Regions from separate parts of the Streptomyces vinaceus genome, predicted to be linked through region 2. Evidence: riboswitches for the same ligand, from Rfam matches in the RefSeq annotation. Region 2 holds a riboswitch; the other holds the start of a gene.
What was found. A riboswitch is a leader RNA that binds a small molecule or an ion and turns the genes downstream of it on or off. The one in region 2 is predicted to bind guanidine.
Positions count from the first base shown of each region.

Region 1: it holds a riboswitch for guanidine, as region 2 does, so the genes downstream of both, CP980_RS04815 (Ohr family peroxiredoxin) here and CP980_RS21085 (DMT family transporter) in region 2, are expected to answer to the same signal.

Region 1 is NZ_CP023692.1:1,067,776-1,078,922, forward strand. It holds gene CP980_RS04790 (coproporphyrinogen-III oxidase family protein) at 1-410, shown strand, start outside; gene CP980_RS04795 (DUF1152 domain-containing protein) at 407-1,573, shown strand; gene CP980_RS04800 (hypothetical protein) at 1,654-1,845, shown strand; gene CP980_RS04805 (SDR family oxidoreductase) at 1,877-2,734, opposite strand; gene CP980_RS04810 (hypothetical protein) at 2,888-3,103, opposite strand; guanidine-III (ykkC-III) riboswitch at 3,200-3,262, shown strand; gene CP980_RS04815 (Ohr family peroxiredoxin) at 3,339-3,791, shown strand; gene CP980_RS04820 (hypothetical protein) at 3,778-4,203, shown strand; gene CP980_RS04825 (5'-nucleotidase) at 4,354-5,286, shown strand; gene CP980_RS04830 (hypothetical protein) at 5,566-5,892, shown strand; gene CP980_RS04835 (pyridoxine/pyridoxamine 5'-phosphate oxidase) at 5,844-6,518, opposite strand; gene CP980_RS04840 (cold-shock protein) at 6,787-6,990, opposite strand; gene CP980_RS04845 (hypothetical protein) at 7,528-7,914, opposite strand; gene CP980_RS04850 (hypothetical protein) at 9,009-9,251, shown strand; gene CP980_RS04855 (GlxA family transcriptional regulator) at 9,883-10,896, opposite strand; gene CP980_RS04860 (HD domain-containing protein) at 10,968-11,147, shown strand, end outside.
Region 2 is NZ_CP023692.1:4,663,500-4,674,646, forward strand. It holds gene CP980_RS21010 (DUF488 domain-containing protein) at 1-206, opposite strand, end outside; gene CP980_RS21015 (hypothetical protein) at 203-625, opposite strand; gene CP980_RS21020 (MBL fold metallo-hydrolase) at 831-1,583, shown strand; gene CP980_RS21025 (PTS transporter subunit EIIC) at 1,668-2,924, opposite strand; gene CP980_RS21030 (PTS transporter subunit EIIC) at 3,164-4,465, opposite strand; gene CP980_RS21035 (PTS sugar transporter subunit IIB) at 4,593-4,898, shown strand; gene rph (ribonuclease PH) at 5,005-5,730, shown strand; gene CP980_RS21045 (hypothetical protein) at 5,857-6,243, shown strand; gene rdgB (RdgB/HAM1 family non-canonical purine NTP pyrophosphatase) at 6,282-6,887, shown strand; tRNA gene CP980_RS21055 (tRNA-Leu) at 6,948-7,022, opposite strand; gene CP980_RS21060 (HNH endonuclease signature motif containing protein) at 7,035-7,526, opposite strand; gene CP980_RS21065 (HNH endonuclease) at 7,768-8,394, opposite strand; gene bcp (thioredoxin-dependent thiol peroxidase) at 8,528-8,995, opposite strand; gene CP980_RS21075 (DUF3618 domain-containing protein) at 9,107-9,424, shown strand; gene CP980_RS21080 (GroES family chaperonin) at 9,519-9,821, shown strand; guanidine-III (ykkC-III) riboswitch at 9,901-9,978, shown strand; gene CP980_RS21085 (DMT family transporter) at 10,010-10,330, shown strand; gene CP980_RS21090 (transglycosylase domain-containing protein) at 10,358-11,147, opposite strand, start outside.

The DNA.
Region 1 (11,147 bases), 3.6 Mb from region 2:
ACTACATCAGGAGGGCCAAGAACCACGAGCTCGCGCCCGTCACCGGCTTCGAACTCACCGATGAGGAGATCGTGCGCAAGCGCCTCGTCCTCGACACGTTCGACCTCGACCTGAGCGAGCTCGACCGCTTCGGGTACCAGAAGCACGCCGCGGAGTTCGAGCCCGTCCTCGAAGCGGCCGAGTCCAACGGGCTGGTCCACCGCCTTGGCCGGCGCGTCCAGTTGACGCCCAAGGGCTTCAAGTACCGCGACGTGCTGTCCTGGATGTTCTACTCCGGGTCCGTCAAGGAGCTCGACCGCGAGTACTACGAGGACCTCCACGCCGCGAACAAGCGCGCCCGCAAGAACATGGGGGCGACGCCGGTCCGGATCACCGGCGTCGACCTGCGCGAGCGCGAGGGAGCCGCGTGAGCGATCTGTACATCGCGGCGGGCGGCGGAGGGGATCCCCTCGGGACCCTCATCGCCGCCCGCGCCCTCGCGGCGGACCCGGCCTGTCCGGCCGGTCCGCCGCTGATCGCCACGTACGCGTGGGAGCGCCCCGAGGTCGACCCGACCGCCCGCCCCCTCGGGACCCGGCACTTCGACGGGCTGGTCCACGAGCGGGGCGGCTTCGCCGCCTTCACCCCTGCCACCCGCGCCCGTCCGCCGGCCGGGTCCACCATGCCCGGCCTGGCCGGGGACCTGCCGGCCCGGCTGCTGCTCCTCGACCCCTCCGGGGGACTCCCCTCCCTCGCCCGGCAGATCGCGGCCATGGCCGAAGCCGCGGAGGGCGGCCGGATCCGTATCGTCGACATCGGCGGCGACGTCCTCACCCACGGCGACGAGCCCGGCCTGTGCAGCCCGTTCGGGGACGCCCTCACCCTCGCCGCGTGCCACCTGACCGGCATGGCGACCACCGTCCACGTCGCGGGGCCCGGCCTCGACGGAGAGATCGGCGAACACGTCCTGCTCGAACGCCTCGCGGGGAGCCTCCCCCTCGTCCCCGGCCGGGACGCGGTGGCGGCGGCCGCCCGCGCACTGGCCTGGCACCCCTCCGAGGCGTCGGCGCTGTGGGCCGCCGCCATCCAGGGCGCGCGCGGCACGGTCCGCACCGTCAACAGCGTCATCACCCTCACCGCCGCCTCCCCGCGGCTGTACCCGCTACCGCTCCAGGAGGCCATCGGCCACAACCCGGTCGCCCGGGCCCTCGTGGCCGAGCGCCCGGCGCACCTGGAGGCCGCGGCCGAGGTCTCGCGCCGGCTCACCGGCATCCCGGGCCTGGAGAGCGAGCGCACCCGTACGCCTCCACGGCCGCGCCCCGTCCCCCTGGACCGGGACGAGAACATGAAGGCGCTGCGCGAAGCGGCCGACGGCGCCTACCACATGACGTTCCGTCACGCGGCGCGCGTCCTGGGCCTCACATGGAGGGACATCCCTGCCCTCCGGGCCACCCTCGGCACGAACGCCCCCCTGCTCCACCTCACCTCCCTATCGGACCGGGCCGTGTCTTTTCGGGGGCGGGTCCCGGCTGCCGAAGGGGTAGATACCGAGGGCATCCGCACGGGCCGGGCGTCGGGCGAGCTCCACAACTAGTCACCCTCTGTGTTTAGATGCCGGAGAACCGGTAACAAGGAGTAGTGGAAGCACGTCAATACCCGGCGAAAGGCAGGAACATGAACCTCAGCGCAGTGCTCATCCTCGTCGTGGCCCTCGTCCTCGTCGGCCTCCTGGTCGCGGCCCCCAGCGCCACGGTCCGGAAGAACCCCTTCCCGGGCCGCCGAGCGCGGGCCGGCCATCGCCGCCCGGGCGCTCCCCGGTCGACCCGGGTGCCCGGTCAGCGGGACGTCCGCCACCACGCGCGCTGACCCCGGGCCCACGCGCCCGTACGACCCGCCGTCAGGCCTGCGGCGGGGCCGGCGGCGCGGGCAGGGGCGGGCCCTGCGCGAGGATCCGCGCCGCGGCGAACTCCTCTCGGTCGGCCTGCTCGGCCAGGTCCAGGTAGCCGTACGCGTCGTCGCCGACCGGGATCCGCAGCGGTGTCGGACCCTGGGCCGCGACGATGTCGAGGACCCGCGCGGCGAAGTCCTCGGGGCGTCCCGTCCCGGGGTTCTCCGCCAGACCCCGGGCACCTTCGAGCATCTCGCGGTTGGTCACGTCGTAGACCGGGATCCGGCGCCGCGCCTGCGCCATGGACGTGCCGTACCGCGTGGCGAACATGCCCGGTTCCACCACCGTGACGCGGATGTTGTGCGGGGCGGCCTCGATCGCCAGGGCCTGGCTCATGCCCTCCAGCGCGTGCTTCCCGGCGACGTAGGCGCCCATTCCGGGGAACGCGATCCGGCCGACCACGGAGGAGATGTTGACGACGTGGCCGTGTCCCTGGGCCCGCATGAGCGGCAGGACGAGCCGAGTGAGCCGCCACGGCCCCACGACCAGGGTCTCCAGCTGATCGCGCAACTCGGCGTCCGACACCTCCTCGACCGCACCGAACAGCCCGATGCCCGCGTTGTTGACGAGGACGTCGATGCCGCCGAGGCGGTCGACGGCTCTACGGACGGCTTCCTCGCAGGAGGCGGCGTCCCGCAGTTCGAGCGGTATCGGGACGATACGGCCCGGCCAGGCGGCGGCGAGGCCCTCCAGGTCGGCGGTCTTGCGGGCGGTGACGGCCAGTTCGTCCCCGGCGCGGGCCGCGGCCGAGGCCAGCGCGTGTCCGAGGCCGGAGGAGCATCCCGTGAGCAGCCAGCGTCGTCCCATCGTTACCCCCGTGACGAGCGAGTGGTGCGGACCGTGGTGCTGACGGTCATGGTCGGGGGGCGGCGGCTTTCGGTCATCCCCTCCCGCGGGGGCGTGCGGAGGCGCGCGGGCGCACGTACGGGCGCACGCGGCGCCGTCGGCCCGGGCCGCCGGTCACACCGATTCGGTCGCGAAGAGCTCCAGGTGGGCGCAGTGCGGGCAGCGGTACGCCTCTATGCGCCGCCGCGGCCTGCCCAGCCGTCTGGCGCCGCCGAAGAGGCCCCGTTCCAGCGGTCCGGCGATCCAGCGCGCGTACCCCCGGGCCCCCTCCCCCGCGTCCTCGACGAAACCCGGCTCCAGGCCGACGCCACCGCAGTACGTACATCTCATGCCGTCCACGGGCCGAGTGTACGAACCGGCGCGGCGGCGGGTGAGGAAGTTCACCGCGGGTGACGCCCCGGGCGGCGCATCGCGTTGCTAGATTATCCGGCGGCCGGTCCACGGCCCCGGACGAGATGCGCCGTACCCGGTTACGCACGACGACGCGCGAGGTGCCGCACGAGCGGCGCCGCCCCGCTGTCCGCGCCCGGGCAGCGTCCTCGTCGAGCAAGATGGGCCGTACGCCATGACCGTGCCACTCACCCGCAGCCTGTACCGGACGACCGCCCACGCCGCCGGGGGACGCACCGGATCCGTCCGCACGGACGACAAGCGCCTGGACCTCCGCCTCGCCCCGCCGCGCAAGAAGGTCCCCGGCGCCACCAACCCCGAGCAGCTGTTCGCGGCCGGTTTCGCCGCCTGCTTCACCTCGGCGCTCGCCGAGGTCGCCGCCGAGTTCGGGGCGGACGCCTCCGCCGCAGAGGTGGCCTGCGAGGTGCAGCTCGGGACCACGGACACGCCCGCGGGCTACGGCCTCGCGGTGGCGCTCACCGTCAGCCTGCCCGGGTGGCGGGCGGCGGACCTCCAGCCCCTGCTGCACCGGGCGGACGCGGTCTGCCCGTACGCGCAGGCCGTGCGCGGCAACGTACCGCTGACGCTCTTGGCCGTGGACGGGGCCGCGGCCGATGACCGCGCCTGAGCCCGGGCCCGGGGTCCCGGTGCCCCCGTACGGCGCCTGGCTGCGGCGCGGCATCAGCCGCGACGGCGGACCCCTCGTCGAGGACCGCGAGGTGGTGTGGCTGCAGGCCGGGCCGTACTACGCCGACAGCCGGGGCTTCGCCGGTACGACCTCCTTCGACGGCACCCGGGTGCGCTTCCACCACCTCACGGGCGAGCCGGGCGAGGACACCGGCACGTTCCACCGGGACGGCGCGAACCTCGTCGAGCAGGGCACCAACCCCGACGGCGGCACCTTCCTGGAGGTCTGGACCCCCCTCCCGGAAGCCGAGGAACCCTACGGCTCCTGGTCGGGCCCGGACCACCACGTGGTCCGCGTGGGCCCCCACGTGGTGCACGTGGACGCACACACCGGCACGTACTGGCACCTGTGACCCACCCGCCCGCGGCGGCCGCTGCCGTGCGCAGGGCTCCGCCAGGAGGGAGGAGTTGCCCAGGCCGGCCAAGGGCACCGCACATGTTTTCGACATATGCGCCGGGGAGATAACCATCCCGATACTGCGCGCACGCCAGCTGGGGGTGTCATGAGGTACGACCTGTCCGGTCGCTTGGTGGTGGGGATCGCCTCCAGTGCCCTGTTCGACCTCACCGACTGCGACGCGGTGTTCCGGGAGCGGGGAGAGGACGCCTACCGGGCCCACCAAGAGGCCCACGTGGACGACGTGCTGGCCAAGGGGGTCGCCTTCCCTTTCGTCCGGCGCCTGTTGTCGTTGAACGACCTCGCGGAGCCGCCCGAATCGCTGGTCGAGGTCATCATCCTGTCGCGAAACGACCCGGACACCGGCCTACGGGTCATGCGTTCGATCCAAGCGCACGGACTGCCCATCAGCCGAGCCGTCTTCCGGCAGGGGCGTTCGTCGCACAGGCTCATGCCGGCGCTTCACATGTCGCTGTTCCTGTCGGCCCACGGGGCCGACGTTCGCGAGGCGGTGGCGGAGGGGATGCCTGCGGGTCACGTGCTGGAGACGGCGCGGGTCGATGACGAGGCCGATCCTGAACTGCGCATCTCCTTCGACTTCGACGGCGTACTGGCTGATGACTCCGCCGAGCGGGTCTTCCAGAGCGCCGGCATCGAAGAATTCCGTGCGCACGAGGTCCGCAATGCGACCACACCGCACGATCCAGGGCCGCTCAGCGAGTTCCTCGCCGGCATCAACCGCATCCAGCGCCGCGAGGAGGACGAGCGCCGCAAGAATCCGGGGTACCAGCCGCGCCTGCGCGTATCCCTGGTCACCGCTCGGGACGCCCCCGCGCATGAGCGCGCCCTGCTGAGCCTCAAGCGGTGGGGGCTACGGGTCAATGACGCCTGCTTCCTGGGCGGCGTCGACAAGGCCCCCGTGATCACTGCCCTGGACCCGCACATCTTCTTCGACGACCAGGTCTCCCACCTGCACGGCACCGCACCCGCCACACCCAGCGTCCACATACCGTTCGGCATCGTCAACGCCCCCTCATGAGCACGCTCCGCGGTCGTCGTCGGCGTCCGGTGGGCCTCGTACGACGGACCAGTGCGGGCCACCGGGATCGGGCGAGCGCTGGATGATCGACCGGTGATGCCGCGCAGGCGGCCGCTGTTAGGTTCGGCTCCGTGCTCTGGGCTCCTCCCTTCGCGCCGGTCGATCACCACTCCCGCCACGGGCCCGCTACGGCGCGCCGCGGTCGGTTCGGGTGGTGGCCCGGGCGCGGGCGGGCCCGGCAGCAAGGGGCGCGAGTACGGCTGACAGCAAGGACACACGATGGCGACGTTGGACCGGATGGACGTGGGGCTGCGCGCCCTGCACCTGCTGGAAGGCCAGCGCATGGCGCAGCGCCTTTTCGCGCACGTGATCGCCACGCAGGTGATCAAGCCCGGGCGCAGCGAGGAAGAGGTCGACAACCGGATCGCCCTGATCGCCCGGGAGGTGTTCGGCGTACGAGCGGGCCGGGTCGGCCGCCGGTTCGTGCGGTCGGGGTCCACGGGGACGCACCCGCGGGGAGCCGGAGGTGCCGGCATGCGGGTGCGGGCGTGCGGCCGTTACGACCAGAGCCGGAAGCGTTCCCAGCCGGCCCGGGTGCGTTCGTAGCGCAGCCGGGTGTGGATGCTGCTCTTGGCCGCCTGCCAGAACTCCACCTCGGCGGGGGCCAGGGTGTAGAGCGTCCAGGCCGAATCGACGAGCGAGGGCTCCTGCTCGATCAGGGCCAGGGCCTTCTCCAGGGCCCGGTCGCGATCAACGGTGTCGGTCAGGTGCTGGCTTTGGCGACCCAGCAGCGTCTCCGCGCGGGCGGTGGGTGAGCGGTCCAGGAAGTCGGCGGTGTTCTCCTCGGCCGCGCCCGGCGTCACGCTGCCCCGGATCCTGATCTGCCGGCCGTGTTCGGGCCAGTAGAAGGTGAGGGCGGCCCTCGGGTGGTGGGCGAGCTGGCCGCCCTTGGGGCTGAAGGCGTGCCCGGCGAACCGCCAGCCCGAGGCATCGACACCCTTGAGGATCAGCACCCGGGCGTCCGGATCACCGGCCGGGTCGACCGTGGACAGAGTCATCGCGTGCGGATCGCGCACACCGTCGGCTACGGCTTCCACGAGCCAGGAGAGGAAGAGCCGCACCGGATCGGCCGGGGCCTGCTCCGGATCGAAGTCCGGCAGCGGGCCGGCGAACACCTCCAGACCGCGCAGCCACTGACGCGTGCCACCCGCCTGCTCCGAACCCGCGGTCATCATCAGCTCCTCGGCTTACGGCAACCCCACACGAGCATCTTGCATCCGCGAGGCCATGTTCGTAAATCAGCTGGCAAATGCTTGTCACATCGACCAGAGGGGCCACAGATGCGGTTCTGTGTGATGCGCCCTGCCGAGCGGGCCCGGGCGGAGTCGGCACAGCCTGGCCCGCACGCGAAAAGCCCGGCCGGCACACGCGTGCCGACCGGGCTTTCTCACGACAGCGGCACCACGGGTGGGGCCGCTGCCGTCACAGGGGGGTGAAGGATCAGGCGGGGGTGATGTTCTCCGCCTGGGGGCCCTTCTGGCCCTGGGTGACGTCGAAGTTGACCTTCTGGCCTTCCTGCAGCTCACGGAAGCCCTGGGCGGCGATGTTCGAGTAGTGGGCGAAGACGTCCGGGCCGCCGCCGTCCTGCTCGATGAAGCCGAAGCCCTTTTCCGAGTTGAACCACTTCACGGTTCCGCTGGCCATGTGTCCTCCAAGGGACTCTGGACCGGTCCCGCACCTTGCGGGAGCCGGAGGTGATCGCCCTGGTCCTCAGAGACTGCGAACAGCAAAATCGCCCGTGAACGTGCACTCACGGGCAACCGGTACTTCGGAACCATGACAGCTGGTGCTGACGCTACACGGACAGCCCCGCTCGCACCACGAGAACACCCACCCGGCATGCTGCGAACGTCAGACCGGTCCCGGCCGAGCAGACCCACCGTCAGCACGCCGGCCCGCCCGCGCACCCGGTGCGCCAGGTGTCAGACCACCACGAGCCGTAGGGTTCTCCTCCCCGATTGAAGATCATGTTGTAGGTCTACCTCCTGTCCCTCCTCAGCGACGAGCGTGGGGTCAGGGGCGAGCGTGAGGCTGACGGCGGGACCGCGGGGGGCGTGCGCGGGGGCGGTTGCGCCGCTTGGGGGTGGGACCTGGCCCAGTAGGTCGCGGTGACGGTGGAGGAAGGTGCGGTCGACGCCGGCGCGGCGGGCGATCGCGGCGACGCGGCGAAGGCGATGTGGACTATCCCGCCTGGCAGTTGGGCCGCGGCCACCCGGCCGCCGTGACGGAAGAGACGTACACGCTCTTGCCGTCCGGGTCGACGGCTACCTGCGCGGTACGCGGCAGCCGCTTCTCCTCGACGGTGGTGGCCAGGGTGGTGCCGTCCAGGCGGAGCAGCAGTTCTCCGGCGGTGGCGTAGTCGGCGCTGGAGTCGGGGTGAACGGCGAAGGAGCGGTAGGCCAGCCGGGGAAGGTGGCGAGGAGTTCTCCGGTTACGGCGTCGAAGCGCCTGACGGTGTCGCGCTCGCGGACGTAGAGGGCCGTCGACGGACGGGACGATCTCCTCGATGTGGTGCAGGGGCGCCTGCATGAGGACGGGGTCCTTCCCCGCCTCGGCGGCCACGATCATCTGAGAAGTCGCCGTGTTCAGGCGCCTCTTGTCCGGAATGCTGTGCAGCGGCGTTCAGGGTGGCCCTCGTTGTGGGCCAGGGAGGGCGGGGTCACCGATCCCGGCGATAGGTGGCCGCGACTTGGCCGGTGTCCGGGTCGACCACGCTGATCCGGTTCGCGCCTGGCTCGCCGCTCCGGTGCGCGACGTACACGAGGCCCCATGGCCGCCCCCTTGACAGGGTGGCTGCGGTTCATCTTGGCGGTCGCCGGTGGCGCCCACCAGCGGGTGGCTGCGGAATCGGCCGGATACGGCCCTCGCCTTGGCGCGTCCCTGCCGTCTTGGCTCCCGCGCCGGGGGGGGCGGCGGTGTGACCGGGGTGGGGTGGGGCGGGACCGCAGCGGTCGGGCCGCCTTCGGGGAGAGGACCTGGCATGTCCTACTTCTTCTACGCCGCCCACCGGGGGTCGGGGCCGTTGGGCAACGGGGGTCCGCGATCGACCCGGCGACGGGGAGGTCAGCCGCCGACGCCATCCGCACCTGGGACTGTGACCACCGTGGCCGGCAGGCCGACTTCGAGCTCCAGCCCTTGAAAACCCCTGCCCCCGAGGTGTCCCGCCAGTTCAGCATCGACGCCCCGCTGAACCGGATCGTCATCAGTTGGAACTGACCATGCGCGCCAGACCGTGTAGTGCCCGCCGGCCCGCCGCAGCAAGACGTGAACGCCCCGCGAGCAGAGGCTGGCCTGAACCCGGAACACACCCCCACGCACCCCCGCACCCACTCGCGCGCCGGCGCACCCGACCGCAGCGCTCCGCGGCCCGCCGATTCGAAACGTACATCCGGGTTCGCGACCCCAGGTGACGAGTCGCGTGAAGGCGACTAGCATGGCCAGAAGACGGTCGCAACTGCGAAATCCGTTCTCTGGCCTCCCCTGACGCAAACAGGCTTGGGAATTGTCCAGAGGGTCCGTGGCCCACGAGGTCACGTTGACGACGGATTCGCACACAACACATTCACCTGGCGACCGAAAGCCTCCGCACACGATATGCGAGAGGAGGCCAAGCGAACTCGTGCCTCAATGAATGGAACAACTTTGAGAAGGGTTCTTTAATCATGCAGGCAATTAGAGTGAAGCGGCTCTTCGCCGTATCCGCCGTCGGTGTCCTGATGGCCGGTGGCGCCGCGCTCGGCGCCGCGGGCACTGCCTCTGCGGCTGTGCCGACGCACCCCGCCACCTCCGTCACCTCCGTCATCCACGGCGGCGGTTGGGACGACGACGACGGCGGCTACGGACACAACCACGGCGGGTACGACAACGACGACGACTGGGGCGGAGGATACGACGACGGCTGCTGACGCGCCGAAATCTCCACTGTGTGGTCCGCCGATCCGGCGGTCCGCACAGCGCCGCGTCCAAACGGCTCCCGTCTATTCGTAGACCCGGGTGACCGTCACCGAGACGGAGTACGAGCAGCGATTCGGGTGCCCGGTGAGCATCCCTTACGGCGCGTCGCATCTCGGCGGTAGGCCCGCCAAGCCGGTCCGCCGTTCCGGCGGTTCAGCTACAGCCTGCCGAGCGCGCTTCGGCCGACTCTCGGTTTACGCTCGACTTTATGCCAGCCGACGTCGGCGCTGCCGGGCGTACCCCTTACGCCGAGCGCCATATCGTCTGGGATCGGGGTTCATTTGCACGCCACCCCAGCTGCGTGCCCAGCATCCGGACTGGGTATTCCGCCCCAGAGGCACCCCCTCCGGGCTCGACGACATCGGCCACCTTGGTTTCCGGTACGGGCCGGCCGACGACCAGCCACCGATGGTCAGCGGCATGGACATCGCTCGCAGGCGCCCCCACGCCCCTCGGTCAGCAGGGCCGGGAGTAGTCGGGATCGGCGTAGAGGAAGACGCCGGCGGACGCTCAGGGAGGACTCCGGCATCCTCACCGGAGACGAGGCGCAGCACCGCTGCGAGCGGGCCTGTCGGCTCTCACTCAGCGGGTGGAACGGGAACGGGGCTGACCGGTCTCAGAGCGGAACTTCTCGTGGAACGTCTCGCGGTAGACGCTGGGTGCCACTCCGACATGGGCCTTGAACAGCGTCCGGAAGTTGGCCGGGGTACCCAGGCCGCAGTGCCGCGCCACGGCTTCCACCGTCAGGTCGCCTGCCTCCAGGAGTTCCCTCGACCGGGCCAGTCTGGCGTCGAGAAGCCATCGCATGGGCGGCCGGCCGGTCTCGGCGTGGAAGCGGCGGATGAGGGTCCGACGGGACGTGCCGGCCCGGTGGGCCAGCTGGTCGACGGTGAGCGGCTGGTGCAGGTTGCACAAGGCCCACTCGTACACCCGTGTCAGTCCGTCGGAGCGGTCCGGGCGCACCGGCAGGTCGATGTACTGGGCCTGGCCGCCGGTGCGGTGCGGGGCGGCGACCAGCAGTCGCGCCTGCTGGTTGGCCATGCGGGCGCCGTGGTCCCGGCGGATCAGGTGCAGGCACAGGTCCAGACCCGCGGCGACCCCGGCCGAGGTCAGGACCTGCCCCTCGTCGACGTACAGCACTTCCGGCCGCACCGACACCCGGGGGAACCGCTCGGCCAGAGCCGCCGCGTACTGCCAGTGCGTGGTGGCCCGGTGCCCGTCGAGCACCCCGGCGGCGGCGAGGGCGAACGCGCCGGTACAGATGGACACCATGCGGGCCCCGCGGGCAGCCGCCCTCGCCAGCGCCGCCGTGACCGCGTCCGACGGGTTCTCCGGTTCCACGTACCCCGGGACGATGACGGTGTCCGCGGACGCCAGGCAGTCCAGCCCGTGCACGACGGACAGCGCCGGGCCGCCGTGCATCGGCACGGTTCCGGGCCGCTCCGCGCACACGGTGAGCCGGTACGGCCCGTCACGCCAGCTGCCGAAGACCTGCAGGGGGATCCCGATGTCCAGGGCGAGGACGTTCTCCAGCGCCACCACGACCACATGGTGCGCGGCACCGGCCCCCTGACCGGCCCCCTGATCTTCCTGCATGGCACGATCCTATCGCCGCATGGCACCCGTGCCACTCACGCCCGCGCCCAGCCCGCGCCTACGGTCGTGCCATGAAGGATTCCCTCCCCGTGCCGGCGCTGCCGGACACCCCGGTGGCCCGCAGCGCCGTCGCGTACGTCCGGTCCTGCGAGAGCGAGCCCGTCGCCAACCACAGCATCCGCAGCTACGTGTTCGCCGCTCTGCTGGCCGAACACGAAGGGCTGGAGCCCGGCGCCGACTTCGACCCCGAC
Region 2 (11,147 bases):
GCCTCGTACCGTTGCCGGAACTCCTCCTGCGATCCGCCCGCGTGGAACCACGTGCGCAGTTCCCCCGAGGGGGTCACCGCCTTCGGCCACTCGTCCACCGCGGCCGCCGCCTTGGCCAGGCCCCGCGGCCAGAGCCGGTCCACGAGCACCCGCACGCCGTCCGCGCCCGGCTCCGGCGGATCGTAGACGCGCCGCACCCGGATCACCGGCCGCCACCTCCGAGTCCCTTGACCTCGTCCCACACCGCGGGGTCCAGTACCCCCAGCCGGCCCGAGAACTCCCACACCGACACCTCCGCCGGCCGGTCCGCCTCCAGGAAGGCCGCCCGGCCCTGCGCCCCCACCGTCCCCGGCGGCAGCGGGATGACCCCGGCCCGCCGGTCGTCGTACTTCCCGGTGATCCACGCGACCCGCGCCCGGTGCGCCCGTACGGAGGCCACCGCCAGCACCAGGCACAGCCGCCCGTCCGCGAGGGACCACAGCTCACCGGCCCGCGGCCGCGGGGCGGCGCCCGGTCCGTGCGCCGCCGGGGCCCGCCGGGCGCTCTCCGGCCGGCGCCCCGCGACCAGCACCACCAGCACCACGGCCACCACCGCGGCCGCCGCGGGCCACCAGGACGTATCCATAATCCGAAGGTAGCCGCGCCCCCACCCCCCGGCACGGCAGTGCACCGGCACGTCCGTGCCCACCGTCGCTCCCCCGGGTGACAGCACAGGTGATTCCCCCCACAACGGCCTGCCGCGGAGGAGCGACCTGACGTTTCGCGCCTTACGCTCGACCCACGCACGGCCCGCATTCCGTCCACGGACCGTCCCCGGAGGTTCTCGCTCCATGAAGCTCACCGTCGTCGGCTGCTCGGGGTCGTTCCCGTCCGCGGAATCGGCCTGTTCGAGCTACCTCGTCGAGGCCGACGGCTTCCGGCTGCTCCTCGACATGGGCAACGGCGCCCTGGGCGAGCTGCAGCGCCACGTCGGTCTCTACGACCTCGACGCGATCTTCCTGAGTCATCTGCACGCGGACCACTGCATCGACATGTGCGCGTACTTCGTCGCCCGCTTCTACCGCCACGAGGGCGGCCGGTGCGCCGCGATCCCCGTCTACGGCCCCGAGGGCACCGAGAAGCGCCTGACGACCGCGTACGACGACGTCCCCGACGAGCGCTCCATGAGCGAGGTCTTCGACTTCCGGACCCTGAAGTCCGGCAGCTTCACGATCGGCCCGTTCACGGTCCGCACCGAGCGGGTCAGCCACCCCGTGGAGTCCTACGGCATCCGCGTCGAGCACGGCGGCCGCTCCCTCACGTACTCCGGCGACACCGGTGCCTGCCCCGAGCTGGGGATGCTGGCCGAGGGCACGGACCTGTTCCTGTGCGAGGCCTCCTTCACGCACGGCAAGGAGGACGTCCCGGACCTCCACCTCAACGGCCGCGAGGCCGGGGAGTTCGCCCACGGCGGCCGGGTCGGCCGGCTCGTGCTGACCCACGTCCCGCCGTGGACCGACGCGCGCCAGAACCTGGCCGATGCCCGCGCGGTCTACGACGGCCCGGTGGACCTCGCGTACGCGGGCGCGGTCTACGAGGTCTGAGCGCGGCCCGCGGCGGCTTGCGTACGACGGAGCCCCCGCCCTCCCGGAAGGGAGAACGGGGGCTCCGCCGTACCGCGGCCTTGGTTACTTGGCCTCGGCCTTGAGCAGCTCGGCGAGCTCCTCGTCGGACTCGCGGCCCGGCGTCGGCAGGTTGAACTTGGTGATCGCGAAGCGGAAGACCACGTAGTAGACCGCCGCGAAGCACAGGCCCACGACCGCCAGCCCCAGCGGGTTGGTGGCCTTGCCGAGGTTCAGCAGGTAGTCGATGGCGCCGGCGGAGAAGCCGAAGCCGTCCTTCATGCCCAGACCCCACGTCAGGGCCATGGAGACGCCGGTCAGCACCGCGTGGATCGCGTACAGGACCGGGGCGATGAACATGAACGTGAACTCGATCGGCTCGGTCACACCGGTGACGAAGGAGGTCAGCGCGAGGGAGAACATCATGCCGCCGACGACCTTGCGGCGCTCGGGGCGGGCGCAGTGCACGATCGCGAGGCAGGCCGCCGGGAGGGCGAACATCATGATCGGGAAGAAGCCGGTCATGAACTGTCCGGCGCTCGGGTCACCGGCGAGGAAGCGGGAGATGTCGCCGCTCTTGCCCTGGTACTCGCCGGCCTGGAACCACGGGAAGGAGTTCAGCAGGTGGTGCATGCCGACGGGGATCAGCGCACGGTTGGCGACACCGAAGATGCCCGCGCCGACCGCGCCGGAGCCGACCAGCCACTCGCCGAAGTTGTGCAGGCCCGTGCCGAGGACCGGCCAGATCAGGCCGAAGACGATGCCGATGACGAGACCGGCGAAGGCCGAGAGGATCGGGACCAGACGGCGGCCGCCGAAGAAGCCCGCCCACTCGGGCAGCTTGGTCCGGTAGAACTTCTGGTAGATCAGGGCGACCACGATGCCCATGACGACACCGCCGAGCACCTTGGCGTCGACCGGCGCGTCGACCATGACGACCTTGCCGTCGACCGCCTTGGCGATCTTCGGCAGGTTCGAGTCGGTGAACGTGGCGAGCACGTTCTTGAAGACCAGGTAACCGGTGACCGCGGCGAGGGCGGTCGAACCGTCGGACTTCTTGGCGAAGCCGATCGCGATGCCGACGGCGAAGAGCAGCGCCATGTTGTCGAGGATCGCGCCACCGCCGGCGGACATGTATCCGGCTATCTTGGTCAGGAACGTCGGCAGCGACGGGTCGCCGAGCATGTCCTTGTCGCCGAGGCGGACGAGCAGCGCGGCGGCCGGGAGCACCGCAACGGGGAGCATGAGGCTCCGGCCGATGCGCTGCATGACGGCCATCACGCCCGCGCCCTTCTTCTTTTCCGCAGCGGTGGCTGTGGACATGAGGTTCCTCCAGAAGGCAAGGCGCCGCCCAGCGAGTGCAACGGGGGATGGCGGCGTCTCAAAATGGGGGTACGCGAGCTCCGGACCGGGCTTGCGTGGTCTACACCAATGGGTGGTGTAGACCAGTTGTAGCATGGTCGGGGATAGATAAGGAACCTTCGATTTCCTGTGGTCTACGCCACACGCGCGGAAGGCCCCCGGATCCGTGGATCCGGGGGCCTTCCGCGGTACGGGGTCCGTTACGCCTTCGTGTTCTCCGCCTCCATCGCCGCGATCTCCTCGTCCGACTCGCGCCCCGGGGTCGGAATGTTGAACCTGGTGATCGCGAAACGGAACACCGCGTAGTAGACGACCGCGAAGCCCAGCCCGATCGGGATGATCAGCCACGGCTTCGTCGCCAGGCTCCAGTTGATGACGTAGTCGATCAGGCCGGCCGAGAAGCTGAAGCCGTCGTGCACCCCCAGCGCCCAGGTCACCGCCATCGACACGCCCGTCAGCACCGCGTGGACCGCGTACAGCGCCGGCGCCACGAAGAGGAACGAGTACTCCAGCGGCTCCGTGATGCCCGTGACGAAGGAGGTCAGGGCGACCGACAGCATCAGGCCGCCGACCTCCTTGCGCCGCTGCGGCTTCGCGCAGTGCGTGATCGCCAGCGCCGCCGCCGGAAGGGCGAACATCATGATCGGGAAGAAGCCGGACAGGAACAGGCCGGCGTTCGGGTCGCCGTTCAGGAACATCGGGATGTCGCCGTGCACCGTCAGCCCGTCCGGCGTGGTGTAACTGCCGAACTGGAACCACACCGGCACGTTCAGGAACTGGTGCAGGCCGATCACCAGCAGCGCCCGGTTCGCGACGCCGAAGATGCCGGAGCCCCAGGAGCCCAGGCCCACCATCCAGTCGGAGAAGCTCTCCAGCGCGTCGCCGACCGGCGGCCAGATCAGCAGGCAGAGCACGGCGAAGGCGATCGCCACGAACGTCATGATGATCGGGACCAGCCGGCGGCCGTTGAAGAAGCCGAGCCAGTCCACCAGCTTCACCCGGTGGTAGCGCTGCCAGAACCAGGCGGACAGCAGGCCCATCACGATGCCGCCGAAGACGCCCGGGTTCTGGAACGTGTACTCGGCGAAGGTGAAGTCCGGCCCCAGGCAGCCGCCCCCGACGTCCCTCGTCCCGGCCGGGCAGCTCGTGGGGAAGACGCGCAGCACGCTCCGGTAGACGAGGAAGCCGACCACCGCCGCCAGGGCCGTCGAGCCGTCCGCCTTCTTGGCCATGCCGATCGCGACGCCGACGCAGAAGAGGAGCGGCAGGCCCAGGTCCGCGTTGAGCAGGGCGGCGCCCGCGGCCGCCATCACCTTGGCGACGTTCGTCCAGTCCAGGCCGTCCTTGCCGAACATGTCCGGCTGGCCGAACCGGTTCAGGATGCCGGCCGCGGGCAGCACCGCGATCGGCAGCTGGAGGCTCCGGCCCATCTTCTGCAATCCCTGGAACAGGCCGTTCCACCACTGCGGCTGCGGTGTAGCCGCGGCGCTGTCCGCGCTCATCTGCGTCCTCCCTGAACGGCCCGTTTTGGCAGGGGCAGCACGTGCGGCACACTGGTGTAGACCAGTTGTGGGGCAGGCTGCTGCTGATCGTCATGATTCGGCAGACCCCGGTCATGCGCTCGCATAGATGGGCCAACCGTGCGTTACCGTGACGAAGCGGACCGCGCAGGTCGTTCTTCGTAGAACTCAGGGAGAAAACATGGCCACCAAGGCTGAGAAGATCGTCGCCGGGCTCGGCGGCATCGAGAACATCGAAGAGGTCGAGGGCTGCATCACCCGCCTGCGCACCGAGGTCGTCAACCCCGACCTCGTCGACGAGGTCGCGCTGAAGGCCGCCGGCGCCCACGGCGTCGTCAAGATGGGCACCGCGGTCCAGGTCGTCATCGGCACCGACGCCGACCCGATCGCCGCCGACATCGAAGACATGATGTGAGCTGAGCTCCCGCTCGCCCCTCCGCCAGACCCCGTACCGGACCACCCGGACGGGGTCTTCGCGCACCCGGCGCCCGCCGCCCCGGCCACCGACTAGGCTCGGAGCCATGTCTCGCATCGACGGCCGTACGCCCGAACAGCTCCGCCCGGTCACCATCGAACGCGGATGGAGCAAGCACGCCGAGGGCTCCGTCCTCATCTCCTTCGGTGACACCAAGGTCTTCTGCACCGCCTCCTTCACCGAAGGCGTCCCGCGCTGGCGCAAGGGCAGCGGCGAAGGCTGGGTCACCTCCGAGTACTCGATGCTGCCCCGCTCCACCAACACCCGCGGCGACCGCGAATCCGTACGCGGCAAGATCGGCGGCCGCACCCACGAGATCTCCCGCCTCATCGGCCGCTCCCTGCGCGCCGTCATCGACTACAAGGCGCTCGGCGAGAACACCATCGTCCTGGACTGCGACGTCCTCCAGGCCGACGGCGGCACCCGCACCGCCGCCATCACCGGTGCCTACGTGGCCCTGGCCGACGCCGTCGCCTGGGGCCAGCAGAAGAAGCTGATCAAGGCCGGCCGCAAGCCGCTCACCGGCACCGTCGCCGCCGTCAGCGTCGGCATCGTCGACGGCGTCCCGCTCCTCGACCTCTGCTACGAGGAGGACGTGCGCGCCGAGACCGACATGAACGTCGTGTGCACCGGCGACGGCCGCTTCGTCGAGGTCCAGGGCACCGCCGAGGGCGAGCCCTTCGACCGCAAGGAGCTCAACGCCCTCCTGGACCTGGCCGCCGGTGGCTGCGCCGACCTGGAGGCCATCCAACTGGGCGCGCTCCAGCTCTAGGGGGCGCTCCAGCTCCAGGGGGCGAGAACCGGGAGCTGCGCTCCTGCGTCCCCCTGGGTACGGGCGCACGGTGTCACACCCGTGCGCCCGTCCTCGTATCCGTGTCGATCACTGGGAGATCCGAACATGAACCCGAAGCACCGCATAGCGGCGGTCGTGCTCGCAGCGGCTCTCGCCGTACCGGCGCTGACGTCCTGTGACGCGATCTCGACGGCGATGGACTGCGCGAACACGGCCGTGGCCATCACCGACGGGGCCAACGACCTCCAGCAGGCGGTCTCCCAGGCCGGCAACAGCCCGCAGGACGCCCAGAACGCGCTGAACCAGATCGAGGCGAACCTCAAGAAGGTCGGCGACCAGACGGACAACGCCGACCTCAGCAAGGCCGTCTCCTCCATGACCACGGCGGTGAAGAACGTCCGCACGGCCATCGAGAACGGCAACACCACCCCGGACATCCAGCCGGTCGCCGACGCCGCGAAGGAACTGTCGAAGGTCTGCACCCCGGGCTGAGCCGCGGGCCGTCCGGACGGGACCGGATAATGGGCGCCATGACCAGCCGCCTGATCCTCGCCACCCGCAACGCGGGCAAAGTCGCCGAGCTCCACGCCATCCTGTCCGACGCCGGCCTGCCGTACGAGCTGGTCGGCGCGGACGCGTACCCGCAGATCCCGGACGTCAAGGAGACCGGCATCTCCTTCGCCGAGAACGCCCTCCTCAAGGCCCACGCCCTGGCACAGGCCACCGGCCTGCCGGCGATCGCCGACGACTCCGGCCTCTGCGTGGACGTCCTGAACGGCGCGCCCGGCATCTTCTCGGCGCGGTGGGCGGGCAAGCACGGCGACGACCGGGCCAACCTGGACCTGCTGCTGGCCCAGCTCGGGGACATCGCCGACGAGCACCGCGGCGCCCACTTCGCGTGCGCGGCGGCCCTCGCCCTCCCGGACGGCACCGAACGCGTCGTGGAGGGCCGCCTCCTGGGCACCCTGCGCCACACCCCGGCGGGCACGGGCGGCTTCGGCTACGACCCGATCCTCCAGGTCGAGGGCGACACCCGCACCTGCGCGGAACTCACCCCGGCGGAGAAGAACGCCATCTCCCACCGAGGCCAGGCCTTCCGGGCCCTGGTCCCCTTCATCCGCGCCCTGGTCGGCTGAGGGTCCGGGCCACGCAGAAGGCCCCGCACGCGAACAGCGCGTGCGGGGCCTTACGGGGAGTGGGCCCGGTGGGACTCGAACCCACGACACACCGGACCTAAACCGGCGCCCTCTGGCCAGCTGGGGTACGGGCCCATCGCGGCTACTTTACTGTGCTCGTCCCCGTGTTGTGCCGAGAGATCCTTTCGAGAACGTTCCCGTCTGGCTGTGGCAGGAGGGACACAGGTAGCGGAGGTTCTCGCGGCGGTTGTCCAGGCGGTCGCCGTTGATGTGATCGATTTCCAGAACGAGCCGCCTCCCTCGCCACGTGTCCCCGATCCCGCATGCGTGGCACACGTGCGGTACGTCGAGGTCGTCAAGGGCGCGCCGCAGCACGGCGGTCTTCTCACGACCGGAGCCCGCTTCGCGGCGTTGCAGGACGTCCCGGGCCGGCCTGCGGGCAGGTGACCGGCTTCCTGCACGATGCCCCTGCCCCGTGAAGTGGTCCGTGGATATCCCGTACTCCTCGATGCTGCGTCTCGCCTTCGCGCGGGCCGCTCCGCTGAGCTCGCCATGGCCCAGCGAACGCAGCACCCCCGCGATGCTGTGGACCTCGGCGACGGCTCGAGTGATCTCCGCGCGCGAGAACAGCCTGTCCACGCGGCGCACCTGAGTGGTGAAGTGCGACGTGTCGATCCCGAAGCCGTCGAGCTTCTTCCGGACATGGCCGAACGAACATCGACGAAGTGGGACGTGTCGATTCCGTAGTGGGCCAGCCGTTTGCGGAGGTAGGTACGAAGGTCCCCGCCCGGCGGGGTACCGAGCCGGCGCATGAGATCCACGAGGCTGGTGGCATCCGGAACACTCGCGGCGAGCAGTTCGTGCGTGTACCGCGGCCTCTTCACGCGGACCGCCGCCGGTTCCGCCCGCGGTAGGTGTCGGTCGTGGCGTGGCAGTTGGGGCACATGAGTCGGAGGTTCTCGGCGCGGTTGTCCCACCAGTTGCCGTTGACGTGGTCGACCTCGTGGCGCAGCGGCTTGCCGTTCCACTCCACTCCGACGCCGCACTCCGCGCATTCCTCCGGCACTCCGGACGCGAGCAGAGCCCTGCGCAGCCGTGCGCCCGGGACCCTTCCCTCTTCGGGTGCCCTCGGGCCGAGCGCGGGTCCCAGGGATCCCTTCGCGCGCCGTTTCCGCGCCATCGTGAAATGCGAGGTGTCGATGCCGAGCGCGGCTATCCGTCGGCCGATGTGGGTGTGGTTGCCGCCGACCTGGCTGATGCCCAGGCGGGAGATCACCTCCCTGACGGAGGCCGAGGCCGCGACCAGCTCGCGCAGCCGTTCCTCCGTGTGCCGCACCCGATGCGTGGAAAAGTGCGAGAAATCGATGCCCGCTTCCAGCATCTTCGCGCGTATGTACCGCTTGGTGCCCGGCGTGGGATCGCCCCCCCACCAGAGCACCGCGTGATGGAAGTCCGTCGTTGCCCGAGCTGCTTCTTCCAGCAGGTCTCGTGTGTAGCGCACCGCCACCGCCACCCCTTCGTCCGGCCCCGCGTTCGTGTCTCGTACGGGTCAACGAAGCGGTATGCGGGTGGTTACGTCCGATAAGCGGAGCGGCCCGCACCGGGAAGGGTGCGGGCCGCCGCCGGGAAGGCGGGGCGCGTCAGATGCCCAGATCCTTGATGATCTTGGCTACGTGGCCCGTGGCCTTGACGTTGTAAAGGGCGCGTTCGACCTTGCCCTCCTCGTCCACGATCACCGTGGAGCGGATGACGCCGGTCACCGTCTTGCCGTACAGCTTCTTCTCGCCGTAGGCGCCGTACGCCTCCAGGACCTGCTTCTCGGGGTCGCCGACCAGGGTCACCTTCAGGTGCTCCTTCTCGCGGAACTTCGCCAGCTTCTCCGGCTTGTCCGGGGACACGCCGATCACGTCGTAGCCGGCCTCGGCCAGCACCGACAGGTTGTCCGTGAAATCGCAGGCCTGCTTCGTGCAGCCCGGCGTCAGCGCCGCCGGGTAGAAGTACACGATCACCTTGCGGCCCTTGTGGTCGGCGAGCGAGACCTCGTTGCCGTCAGCGTCGGGCAGGGTGAAGGCGGGGGCGGTGTCGCCCGGCTGGAGTCGCTCGCTCATGTCAACTGTCTCCTCGGGAGGGGATCGGTACGGTCCGAGACTAAGCTGACAGACTGTTCATGGTGGGCTACGCCCCCGACCGACCGACCCGACGACGACGGAGGCAGCGCGGTGCCCGAAGCCAGGACCCCCGCACAGATCGAGGCGGACATCGTCCGCCGCCGCGAGCAGCTCGCCGAGACGCTCGACGAGATCGGCGTGCGCGTGCATCCGAAGACGATCATCGGGGACGCGAAGGCCAGGGTCGCCTCGACCGTGGACCACACCGCCGGGCGGGCCGTCGTCGCCGTGAACCGTCTCCTGACGGACGTACGGGACGGCCTGCGCCACGAGGACGGCGCTCCGCGCTACGAGCGGATCGCACCCGTCGCCCTGCTCGCGGCGGGTGTGATCGGCCTGCTCGTGGTCTCGGCCCGGCGCAAGCGCTGATGACCCTGCGGCGTACGGGCGGCGCGCGGGCGGGTAGGTTCGTGGTGTGAGCGACGACACCAACACCACCACCCACGACAAGCTGCCCATCCGCATGCTGCACGACCGTGTGCTCGTGAAGTCCGACTCGCCCGAGGGCGAGCGGCGCTCGGGCGGCGGCATCCTGATCCCGGCGACCGCTGCCGTGGGCAAGCGGCTGGCCTGGGCCGAGGTGGTCGCGGTCGGGCAGAACGTACGCAGCGTGGAGCCGGGCGACCGGGTGCTGTACGACCCTGAGGACCGGGCCGAGGTCGAGGTACGGGGTGCCACGTACGTGCTGATGCGCGAACGGGACCTGCACGCCGTGGCCGCGGAGCGGCTGGAGGGGTCCAAGGACTCCACCGGGCTCTACCTGTAAGCGGGCATCATCGGGCGTCCGGCGCCGGGCGCCGGGCGTCGAGGGGTCGGTGACCGGTGTCACCGGCCCTTTCGCATGGGCTTTGCTACGGTGGTGGGGAACCCCGACGAGACGCGCCGTACCGGGTAGCCGTGGCTGGACGACAAGACGACGCACCCCGTTCGCTCTCGTTCCGGAGGTGCCCTGTCATGGCCTGGGTTCTGCTTCTCGTCGCCGGTCTGCTCGAAGTCGGCTGGTCGATCGGTATGAAGTTCACGGAGGGCTTCACGCGGCTGTGGCCCAGCGTGTTCACCGGTGCCGGGATCATCGCCAGCATGGTGCTGCTCTCGTACGCCGCCAAGACGCTGCCCATCGGTACCGCGTACGGCGTATGGGTGGGCATCGGCGCCGCCGGGGCCGCCGTGCTCGGTATGGCGGTGCTGGGTGAGCCCGTCACCGCCGCCCGGATCTTCTTCATCTGCCTGCTGCTGGTCGCCGTGGTGGGGCTGAAGGCGACCTCCGGTCACTGACCCGGCTCCTCGGGCCGCCGGCCGCCGCTACTCCAGGTACTCCGACGGCGGGCGGCTGCGCAGGCCGCCCGTCACCCCGCCCAGGGCGCCTGCCGTGGAGCCCGTGGTGGCGCCGGCGCTCGTCCCCGTGCTCCCCGTACTCGTTCCGGCCGACGTGCCCGCGTCGCCCTGGTCTCCCGTGGTGTCCCCGCCCTCCGGGGTCCGGCCCCCGGTGGTCTGCCCCTGGTCCTGCCCCTGGCTCCGGCCGCCCTGGCCCTGGCCTGCGGTGGGCGGCGTCGGCCGGCCCGGGCGGTTCGGCCGGCTCGGCGGGGCCGGGGACTGCGGGGTGCTCTCCTCCTCCGAGGGCTCCGGGCTGCCGGGGACGAACGGCGGCGGGGACGGGGCCGCGCCCGGCTGGAGATCGAGGTCGAAGTCCAGGGGGTCGCTGTTCTCCAGGGCCGACTTCGTGTACTGCGCCCAGATCCGGGCCGGGTACCCGCCGCCCCCGATCCGGGCCTCGCCGAGCGCCCCGTACAGGGATTCCAGGGCCCCCGTGTCGGGGTCCTGGCCCATCATCGAGACGACCGTGACCAGGTCCGGGGTGTACGCAGCGAACCAGGCGGAGCGGTCCAGCTCGCCGGTGCCCGTCTTGCCCGCGGCCGGGTGCCCGGCGGCGAGGGCGGCCGTGCCGGTGCCGTTGTCGACGACGCTGACCAGCATGGACGTGGTGGTGTCGGCGGCCTCGCGGCTGATGGCCTGCTTCGGGGTGCGGTCGGGCAGGTGGATGTCGGCATCCCCCTTCTCGATCTTCTCGACGAGGGTGTACGGGGTGTGGCGG